Linked DNA regions of Lentisphaera araneosa HTCC2155. Each later gene encodes a partner of the first gene's protein in a complex. Links are inferred from orthologs where the notes say so. Each region holds a gene or a part of one and is shown on either strand. Other genes may lie near its edges.

Region 1 (6,097 bases):
ATTTACGAACAACTTTTTGGTGCCGCAAGTAAAATCACTCAAGCCAATCAAGGCACGCTACTGATTGAAAACATCGATAAACTCGATTTGGCTAGCCAGAAAAAGATTTACGAATTTATTGCCTCTGGAAAAATCAATGAACACGATAGTAAGCCTATCGACACGCGCTTAATTTGCACGACTAAGGTAGCTTTCGAAGAAGCCCTTGCTCAAGGCATTCTACATCCTATGTTTAGAAGCATCTTCCAAAACAGTATTTTGCAATTGTTACCTGTACTTCAGCACCACGAAGATATTGCCGATATTGTGGAACACTATTTTATAGAAGCCTGTAAACAGTCGAGTAAGAAAGACCTCCAACTCGAAAACGGGGCTCACCTCGCATTTTATGATTGCCAAGGCAACGAGCTAGAAATTGCCTTTATTCTCAAATTCGCCGCTATGAAAGCAAAAACAAATATAATCACGAAAGAACAACTGGAGAACTTCATTTGAAAGGAAAACTAATCATGGCTTCTGGGGCCATCGGAAATAGCGACGACATACCGAAGCGCACCCTAGATGCTGTAAGAGATAGTGACATGCTCGTATTCGAAGAAGATCGCCCTGCTCGTGCCGTTTTAAAAGCTGCCAAAGTTCACCGTGAATACTGGAAATACTCTGAGCAAGACGAAGTCCACACTCTTCGTGAAGTTGAAAAAGCCCTCAAACGTGGCGAAACCGTTTGTTACATGAGTGACCAAGGTTGCCCCACACTAGAAGACCCTGGTTCACCCGTACTCAAATCCGCTTGGTCGGTGAAAGCCCAAATTCAGGTTATCCCTGGACCCAGTTCGGTGACGGCAGCCATTTCTGCCTGCCCATTCACCGTCAAGGGTATCGTCGTTGCAGGTTTCCTTTCTCGCGATCAAGAACTTCGAGAAAAAGAACTTCGCAAACTCTCCGGTTCAGGTCACCCTTTCTTGATCATGGATACCCCCTACAGAATCAAGCATATTCTCGAGAGCTTGAAGACAGTTTTAGACGTTCAAAAGAAGTTTGTTCTTGCCATCGACATTAGTGGTGAACACGAATGCTTTTTTTATGATAATGCGACCACTATTCTTGCTGAAGCAGAGAAACTACCTCCTAAGCTCAACTTCGTGATTATTGTTGAAGGTAAAAAAGAAAAGAAGCAACTCAAACAAGCTGTGCGTGGCAACGGCTACAAACAAAACCGTAGGAGAAGGTAAGGCCCTCATGAATTCACCTTCAAGAAAGTTCTTTCTCGCTTCGAAGCTTTTCGCCCTAAGTCTCCTCAGCACAATTTTCTTTGCTTCGTGTCAACGCCCCGATGCAACAGAAGCTTTAGCTGAAGTTGAAAAGCTTTTCGAAGAGAACAACTGGGAAAAAGCTGCCTACCAACTCAAAAGCATGCTCGACCTCGGCGAGGAACACCCACGCATTTACGCTCTTTATGCCTATGTGCAAAATCGCCGTGGCCTAAACCAGGAAGTGGAGAAGTTCATTCTCAAGGCCTACCCAACCGATTCAACTCCCGACCCACAAATCATGGCCATGATTGGCAGAATCTACCTCGAACGAGGCGATTATCCCGAAGCCATCAAAGCTCTTGATTTAGCTTACAGAAACGATTTAAATAACCCCATCCCCTTGCGTTTACTGATGCTTGCAGAAATCAACAACTGCCGAAAAGCTGATGGTTCCTATGATATTGAGAAATACATCAAATCTGCCAAGGGACTCAAATACCTCATGGGTAGAAAACAACTAAGAGACGAAGTTTTTTATAATCATGTGGCAATCAAAGAAATCACCCGAGAAGGTAATAAAAATTATATCATGCCCTTTTTACAAAAAGCAGATACCCTCGCTCCAGGAAATCCTAGTACCACACTCAATGCAGCTATTGCCCTCGACACGATTTATAAGGTCCCTAAACTGGCTCGCATTCGTTATGCCAAATTCCTCAAAATGACTGAGGGAACAAAGGATCCACAGATACCCGCCGTTGAACGTCGCTTAAGGCAGCTACAGGGCCTGCAGTAAGAATGTCTCAGGATTTCGAAAGGGCTAAACAACAAGTTAAAGACCGCAATGATATAGTCGATATTATTGGCGCTCATGTTAAGCTAAAGAAAAATGGCCCGACTTTCTTAGGCCTATGCCCCTTTCACAACGAAAAAACGCCCTCTTTTAACGTCAACCAAAACGATCAATTCTACCATTGCTTTGGCTGTGGCGCGAGTGGTGACGTACTTAAATTCGTACAAGAATATGAGAGCTTGGACTTTCGCGATGCACTAGAAAAACTCGCCTCGCGGGCCAATGTCATTTTACCAGAATGGGGCAAAGGACAAAGCCCCGAAGAACGTCTCAAGCAAAAAAATGAAAAAGAAGCGCTTTTCGATGTCCTCGATAAAGCCACAAACTTTTTCAAGCAGCAACTTTTATTACCTCAGGGTGCAGAAGCCCTAAAATACGCTCAAAATCGCGGACTCAATCAAGAAGTCATCAATAATTATCGCCTCGGTTATGCTCCCAATTCTTGGGATGCCGTAATGAAATGGGCCAAGCAACATTCGATTTCTGATGAACTTCTCGCTACTGCGGGCCTCACTAAGCAAAATGAACAGGGAAAAACTTACGACCGCTTTCGCAATCGCCTCATGTTCCCCATCCAGGACATCAGTGGACGCGTCATTGCTTTCTCGGCACGAGTACTCGAAAAGGATAGTAAAGCCGCCAAATACATCAATAGCCCCGAAACTCCCGTTTTTCACAAAGGTAACGTGCTCTACGGGCTTCACATTGCCCATAAACACCTGAAAGAAAGCGAGCATTTTGTCATTTGCGAAGGTCAGCTCGACGTCATTGCCTGCCACCGTGCGGGAGTCAAAAATGCGATTGCCGCACAAGGCACAGCTTTTACTGATCAACATGCCTCGATGATTGCGCGTTACGCAAAACACGTTAAGCTCTGTTTTGATGCCGATAATGCAGGAAAAAAAGCTGCCGTCAAATGTTTAAATATTTTACTTCCCAAGGGCGTCATTCCCGAGATCATCTCACTTGAAGAAGGCGAAGACCCCGACACGGTTTTAAGTGAACAAGGTGCCGAAGTCCTCAAAGAAAAACTTTCGGGTGGCATGAATTTTGTGGATTTTATCCTCTCTGATTACGGGCCTTCGAGTCCTTCACAAGAAAAAGTCAAAATCAGTGAATTTCTTCTAGACATTTTAGCTAAGATGCCCAACGTCCTCATGGGTGATTGGCACCTCCGCTTAGCCAGTAAACTTCAGCTCGACGCTCAAGCGATAAGTGAACAATTGCGCTACCTCGTTTACAACAAGCGCGATCATAAGCAGTATATGAAGCCCCAGGCGGAATTCCAACAAGCTCCCCAAAATGTCGCACCCCCTCCTCTCAGACTTAACAAAATATCAAAGCGCTCCGTTGCCGAAATTGAGCTCATTGCCTTGGCCTTAAGTCAGGAAGTTTTTGCGAATTTGGTTTTTGAAAATACCATGGATCTTGAACCTGAGACAAGCGAATCTTCTCTAGCCCTACACTTTATCAATTCTCATATTGAGATGGGCAATTGGAAAGATTGCTCACAGGATCTCGCCAATTCATACCCCAATGTTTATGAACTTGTTATAAAACAAAATAAAATATCTTCTTATCACTCTAGGAGTACCGAGGGTGATGACTTTGATGAACTGATGCAATTAATCAATGATTGCCTCAATCAAATCAGTAAAGCATCGATTGAACAGAAGTATGAAGTCATCAAAGAAAAATTATTAAGCGAACAAGATCCGCAAATCAAGCAAGACTTACTGAAAGAATACATGGCCTTAAATCAAGATCTTAAAAGCCTTTAAATCCTTGTTTATTAACTAAAATAGCTGACCAATTCCATCCATTAGTTCTCTTACATAAACCTGCTTTTACTGGATTATTCATTATATATTCAACTGCACGGTTTAAATGATTTTGATCACGAATAAACCGATCCCAATACTCTTCTTGCCAAACCTTGCCCTTTAAATATTTCTTGTCTATAAGTTCCAAGGATTTATCTGCTGGGAGCGCGGGCGTCTCGCCCGCACAATCATCTTTTAAAATTTTATATATCTCATGTGAAGTAAAAGATTTCCAAGAATGTACAATGTCTTTTAAACTATAAGCTTCATATGTTTTTATTAAGACATGTACATGATTTGGCATCACCATGTATGCCAATAAGTTATAACGTTGACCATCAAAATATCGCCATGCATCAATAACTAGCTGAGCACACTCTGGCTTTTTCAAAATACATGAATCATAACTTTGATCTAGATAATTTTCTAAACACTTTCTTTTTTCTATATTTCTTTGTGCGGGCGAGACGCCCGCGCTCCCATCACCCAAATCCCTCAGCACAGATTTGGGTAAAGCATCTGCCAAACGATAAGTTATCATTTGATACTTATCACTAGCGTCATAGTTCGGTAAATAGCCTCGGCTACGCTAATTTTTATCATCCTCAAATTCAAGTCGATTCATTTTTCTCTCCATACACTCAGAACTTACTCTTCCTTATGGTGATAACAAAATTAGTTGAGTAAAAACAAAAAAGGCCGAACTCATGAGTTCGGCCTTTAAAATTTATGTGAGCTTAATTAGGCTTCGGCTGTTGCCTCTGAAGCTTCACTTTCTTCACGACGCTTTGTTAAGTCTTCACTTATGCCTTTAAGCTTCTCATCTGTGAGTGGGTAGAAAAGCATGAGGACAAAGCCGAGTACACATGGGATTGCCGACATCCAGCTCACCATACCGGAAATACCATCTTGGGCTTCTTGTGACTGAACTGTATTAGCTTCAAATCCGATCCAAACGAGAACCGCCATGGTGAGCATGCCACCAAGTGTGTAACCAAATTTTTGTGCCATTGTACAAGCCGACATCACGAGGCCTGTTGCACGACGTCCCGTCTTCCATTCCGAGTAATCGGCCGCATCTGTATACATCGCAAAGACGAGTGCTGCTGTAGGACCAAACATGAGGTTAATTGCGATATTAACGGCAAATAACATGCCGATATTTTCTGGAGAGATCATGCCAAAAACAAATGTTAGGATAGCCGTCATAATCATTAACAAGGCAAAACCTTTTTTCTTCCCTAGTTTACTTTCGAGGAAGCCGACCGCGGCGAGGGAAACAAGGTTGGCAATTGTGCCTGAAAGCATGAAGAGAGGCACAACACCCGTATTACCCACAACATATTTGAAGTAGTACATAATCGCACCATTTCTTAAACAAACGTGGAAAAGTGTGATGATACCTAGTGCAAAGAGAATGAGCCAAGGTTTGTTTGTCAGTAAATCTTTAATATCAGTCTTCAGTGGAGTCTTTTTCTCTTGCTTAGGTGGTTTTACACGTTCTTTGGTTGTCGAGAAAGTAATTAAGAACATCAATGTTGCCGAGATACCAAAAACCGTTGTCGCCCATTGGAAACCATTTTGTTCATTAATCACTTCAATGGAAATGTCGGCACCGGTAAGATCTACAGGAACCATTTCATCAGAGATGGTATCTTTATTTTTCTTAAAAACTGTACCCATATCAACAGATGTGGATTTGAAGCCTTCTAGGCAATATTTAATTTGGGCAAAAGGTTCTGTATCGCTGCCTGCTTTGTGCGCGTTCTTTAAATCTTTATCGAGGAAGAGCTGATCTTGTTCACCTTTGTGAAGAATCTTTGATTCTAAGAAATAGGTTTCGTTATTGATGTAATAAGTTTTCTTACTTTTGTAAATTTTACCTTCATTTTTTGAGTCAGGTACATTGGCAACTTTCATAAGGATTTTCTGGAAAGTACTGGGCTCTTCATAACCTGGAAGCTTTGCAGTCGCTTCAATTCGCGATGCACCATTCCCCACTTCATTAACTAAAATCACTTGCTTATTATCAATTGTTTCAATCTTTGCTTCAATTACTGATGTATCTCCACTCCCAAAGTGGGCCACCATAGGAAGAGTCGTTGCTTGAACAATAATACCGCCAGAAAAAGCCATGATAAAACGCCATTGAGAAAAGCTTGTTCTCA
Region 2 (4,486 bases), on another replicon or contig:
TTTATAAGGAATAAGCAAATGGCTAATCAAAGAAGAAAACCAAAGCGTAAAAAAGCTGCTGTAAGAGCAAAAGTTTGCCGCTTCAGCGAGCAAAAAGTTACATACATCGATTTCACTGATGCAGATGTATTAAAAAAATTCATGACTGAGGGTGGTCGTATTCTTCCTCGTCGTATCACCGGCGTAAGCAAAAGATATCAAGCGATGCTTGCATCAGCAATCAAACGCGCACGCAACATTGCGTTGGTGAAATAAGGAGTTTATTATGGCTATCGAAGTAGTACTTTTAGATAATATCGAAAAACTCGGTAAAGTTGGCGACACAGTAAAAGTGGCAAATGGTTACGCACGTAACTTTCTTTTTCCACGTGATTTAGCTGTTCACGCTAGTCAAGCAGTTCTAAAGCAGATCGAAGCACGTCGTGCTAAGGTTGCAGAAGTACATGCAGCTGAAGTTGCCGTGGCACAAGAGCTCGCAGCTAAGATCAACGAAACATCTATCACAATCCCAATGCAGGCTGGTGAAGATGATAAGTTATTCGGTTCAGTTACTGTTACAGAAATTCACGACCTTCTTGCAAAAGATGGTATCGAAGTTGATCGTCGTAAGATCGCTGTTGGCGAAGCCATCAAGACTCTCGGCGTACACGAAGTATCTGTAAAGGTTCATGCAGAAGTCAGCGCTACACTCAAAGTGTGGGTGGTGAAAGCATAAACCGCAGTGGAAAACAAAACTGATACTGCAGTAAATTTTGGGTCGCTCCTCTCTGGGGAGCGGCCTTTACCGCATAATATAGATGCGGAAAAAGGGGTCTTGGGTTGTATGCTCAATGACCCCTCTTTAATTGTTAATGCTATGTCGATACTGAAAACGCGTGAAGCGTTTTTCTCTGCGGCACATCAATATATCTCGGGTGCTTTATTCGAGATGGCAAAAAATGAAGAAGCCGTTGATGTATTGACTTTAGCTAATGCTTTAAAGAAGAGTTCCGAGCTTGTTCAGGCGGGTGGCGAAGTTTACCTCCTCGAATTGATGAACTCAGTTCCGAGTACCGCAAACTTTGATAAGTACTTGGATATTGTTCAAGATGCTTCTGTCTTACGTCGTCTAATACGCCGCTCTAGTGAAACGCTAGAATTGTGCTTGCAGGATGATGCCAGTGCTGGTGCCGTTTTGGACCAATTGCACAAAGAAGTTATTGATATATCCGATAATTTATTTAAGGAAGAATCTGTTGCTTTAAAAGATGAACTCGATGCCGCCATGGGAACGATTTTTCGCTTGGCAGAGGGTGATAAAGGCGAGAAAGGCTTTTCAACAGGTTATAGAGATTTAGATGATAAGATTGGTGGTTTGAAACGCAGTGAGATGATCGTCTTGGCGGCACGTCCTTCAATCGGTAAAACAACTTTAGCAATGAATATTGCTGCTAATGTAGCTCTGGCAAATACCAGAGGACAAAGCGATAAAAATATTGCAGTGGGAGTCTTCTCACTGGAAATGAATACACAGTCACTCGTCCTTAGGATGGTTGCCTCTGAAGCTGAAATAAGCTTGAAAGATATAGGCAATATGAACGTGACAACAAATGATTTTGCAAACATTCAAAAAGCAGCCAACATTCTCGCTGATACTGAGATTCATATTGATGATTCAGCTCAGCTCGATGTTATGGAACTACGTGCTAAGTCGCGACGCATGAAAGAGAAGTTTGATGTGGATCTCATTGTGATCGACTACCTTCAGCTTTTACGAGGTCGTGGTTTAAATCGCAATGCGAGTCGTGAACAAGAAGTTGCACAAATTTCTGGTGCGATCAAGGGGATTGCTAAAGAACTCAATATTCCTGTGATCATTTTGGCTCAGATGAATCGTCAAGCCGAGCAAGGTGGTGGAAGTAAAGAGGCTGCCCGCCCTAAATTATCTCAGTTGAGGGAATCGGGCTCGATAGAGCAGGATGCGGATATTGTGATGATTTTGCACCGGGATCGTGGGCAGCAAATTGAAGAAGATCAGGCAAAGATCGAAGCAGAAGGCATAATGACGGAGCTCATTGTAGCGAAAAACCGTAATGGTGAGACGGGTATCGTCGAACTTAACTTTATGCCTCAATATACAAAATTTATAGATAATGACCCTGTAGCAAGCTTCGGTGGTGATTATAATAATGATCAATTTTAGAGGGTGTCATGTTAAAACAAATTTATAAAGTCTTTTTAATCGCAATATTATTTACGTCATTTGCGATGGCCAAAGAAATTCAAGAAGTCAAAGTATTTAATTCAAAAGGGGAAGAGATTCAGTCTGGTTTCATTCTCAATAACATAAAATCAAAACCTGGATCGAACTTGTCTCCTCGTATTTTATCGAGTGATATACGTCGACTTTACCAAACGAATGAGTTCATTAACGTTGAAACTGAATTTGATGAAGATACGGGTATTTTAAAGGTTACAGTAACTCGTCGTCCCAAACTCATAAAAATTATTATTGAAGGTAATAAAGAGTTTGACGATGAAGATATTGCTGACGAGATGGATGTGGAGATAGATGAATTGCTAGACGAGACCGTGATGGCAGCGGATAAGCACAATATCAAAAAGCTTTATGATGACGACGGTTTTTATAATGCAGATATTTTCTTTGATGTAGAAAAAACAGACGATCCCGAAGAGGTTGTTTTACGTGTTACTATTGATGAAAAGAGTAGTCTTCAAGTCGACGAAGTTCGCTTCCATGGCAACACTGTTATACTCGATGACGACTTAGCAGACTTGATTAATACAAAGCCAAGTTTTTGGCGTTACCTGTTTGATACGGGCTTTTTCAATGAACTTCTCTTTGATGCTGATTTAAAACTTATTAAGCGTCAGTATAAAGCACGTGGTTACCTTGACTTTAAAGTAGAAAAAGTCGTGAAGAAAGATGACGGTGAATATTTAGAGTTAGATATCTTTATTACGGAAGGTCGTCCTTACATCGTGGGCAATGTAACAATTTCTGGTAACAGTATCTATTCAACGGCTGAACTGGAAAAGCTTGTCACAGCAAAGTCAGGTTTCTCTTATTCTACTTTGGTCGAGGATGCGGATGTTGATAGGATGACAACTAAGTACCAAAACGAAGGTTATCTGGACCTCTATTGTTCAGCACAATTAAAGCCTAATCCACAAACACATATAGTTGATGTAGATTATCGTATAGTTGAAGCTAAGCCTTCAAAAATTAGAGATATTATTATAACTGGCAACAATGATACAAAAGAGTATGTCATTCGTCGCGAATTAGCGATTCAGCCTGACGATAAAGCTAATAAAGATTTGATTGATAAATCAAAAAAGCGTTTGATTAATATGAACTACTTCGAGAAGGTGGATATTACTCCCGTTAATACTGAACTTGAAGGCTATAAAGATCTACAATTAAAATTAGAAGAGAAGAGCACGGGTCAGATTGGTCTTGGTGGTGGTTTTTCATCTGCGGACTCATTTGTTGGTAGTGTAAACTTTTCTCAGTCCAACTTCGATTTGTACGAGGGTTGGCCATTCATTGGTGGCGGTCAAAGATTTCAATCACGTGCACAATTTGGTTCGGAGCGACAAGATTTAACAATTGCTTGGGTGGATCCGTGGTTTATGGGCAAGCCTCTGTCTCTTAGTACATCGTTTTACATGAATGAGCGCTATTACGATGACTATGACCAGAAGAAATTGGGTTATGAAGTTGGTATAACCAAACGTTTATCCAAGTATCCCCTTTGGACAATTCGTCACGCACATAGACTTTATCAAATTCAATTGGATATGGATGATGATGTTTCTAAAGAATTAGAGGATGAAGAAACAACAGATATTTCTTCAGCTTATATTTTAACTTTGAGAAAAGATACGCGTAATAGTACGCGTCGCCCTAATGAGGGTGGCATCATGCAGTTTACATCAGAATTACAATCTATTGTGATTGGTTCAGATAATGAATCTGGAAAGTTTAAAGTACGTTGGACGACTTATAATGAAGCTTTCGAAGAATCAGTTCTAAAACTTCATGCAGAAGTGAATACTCTCATTGGTGATGACCCCATTTATGATCGCTATTTCGGTGGCGGTATTGGTCGTGTTCGTGGTTATGATGAGCGAGAGTTAGGTCCGATTGATTCAAGAGAAGATCCATTAGGTGGTGCATCATTCCTCCTCTTGTCAGCAGAGTTAGATGTTCCATTTAACAAAACCTTCAATGGTGTTTGGTTTGTGGATGCAGGTAATGTGTGGGAGGACTCCTATGACTTTGCCGATTTAAGCGACCTTAGTTTAACTACAGGCCCTGGTGTAAGGATCAATCTTCCAATTGGTGTGGTTGAACTTTATTATGGTAAACCAGTTATAGATAATTCAAAAAATGAAGATGATTCAGGAAGCTTCCATTTTAATATGGGATACAATTTTTAGGAACAATTATGCCCTACGAAGAAATTTTAGAACGTTTTAA

The links. Proteins that work in one complex are often made in the same cells at the same time.
Region 2: the proteins of dnaG (region 1) and dnaB are in contact, whole or in part, in a crystal structure (PDB 2R6A), measured with the Geobacillus stearothermophilus proteins. The link is inferred for Lentisphaera araneosa HTCC2155 from one-to-one orthologs. Residues at the interface, in WP_049624496.1 of Geobacillus stearothermophilus: Lys456, Leu457, Leu458, Pro459, Ala460, Asn463, Ala464, Leu467, Leu535, Leu536, Ile537, Ala538, Gln544, Glu545, Asp548, Tyr549, His552; in WP_033016901.1 of Geobacillus stearothermophilus: Ser13, Glu15, Ala16, Gln18, Glu91, Leu92, Asp94, Ala95, Val96, Pro97, Thr98, Ala99, Ala100, Asn101, Tyr104, Tyr105, Ile108.

Annotation. Positions count from the first base shown.
Region 1 is NZ_ABCK01000015.1:82,981-89,077, forward strand. Bases 1,508-4,469 are described here. They hold dnaG (DNA primase), read left to right. Parts: upstream 1,508-2,051; coding sequence 2,052-3,887; downstream 3,888-4,469. Other genes in these bases: LNTAR_RS15340 (tetratricopeptide repeat protein), read left to right, coding at 1,508-2,049; LNTAR_RS15350 (REP-associated tyrosine transposase), read right to left, coding at 3,874-4,469. Also shown: LNTAR_RS15330 (sigma 54-interacting transcriptional regulator), read left to right, coding at 1-495; rsmI (16S rRNA (cytidine(1402)-2'-O)-methyltransferase), read left to right, coding at 510-1,232; more of LNTAR_RS15340, read left to right, coding at 1,240-1,507; more of LNTAR_RS15350, read right to left, coding at 4,470-4,470; LNTAR_RS25880 (MFS transporter), read right to left, coding at 4,671-6,097. UniProt on the Escherichia coli protein: RNA polymerase that catalyzes the synthesis of short RNA molecules used as primers for DNA polymerase during DNA replication.
Region 2 is NZ_ABCK01000020.1:72,612-77,097, forward strand. Bases 1-2,951 are described here. They hold dnaB (replicative DNA helicase), read left to right. Parts: upstream 1-721; coding sequence 722-2,182; downstream 2,183-2,951. Other genes in these bases: rpsR (30S ribosomal protein S18), read left to right, coding at 19-255; rplI (50S ribosomal protein L9), read left to right, coding at 266-715; bamA (outer membrane protein assembly factor BamA), read left to right, coding at 2,191-2,951. Also shown: more of bamA, read left to right, coding at 2,952-4,446; LNTAR_RS17840 (Fur family transcriptional regulator), read left to right, coding at 4,455-4,486. UniProt on the Escherichia coli protein: The main replicative DNA helicase, it participates in initiation and elongation during chromosome replication. Travels ahead of the DNA replisome, separating dsDNA into templates for DNA synthesis.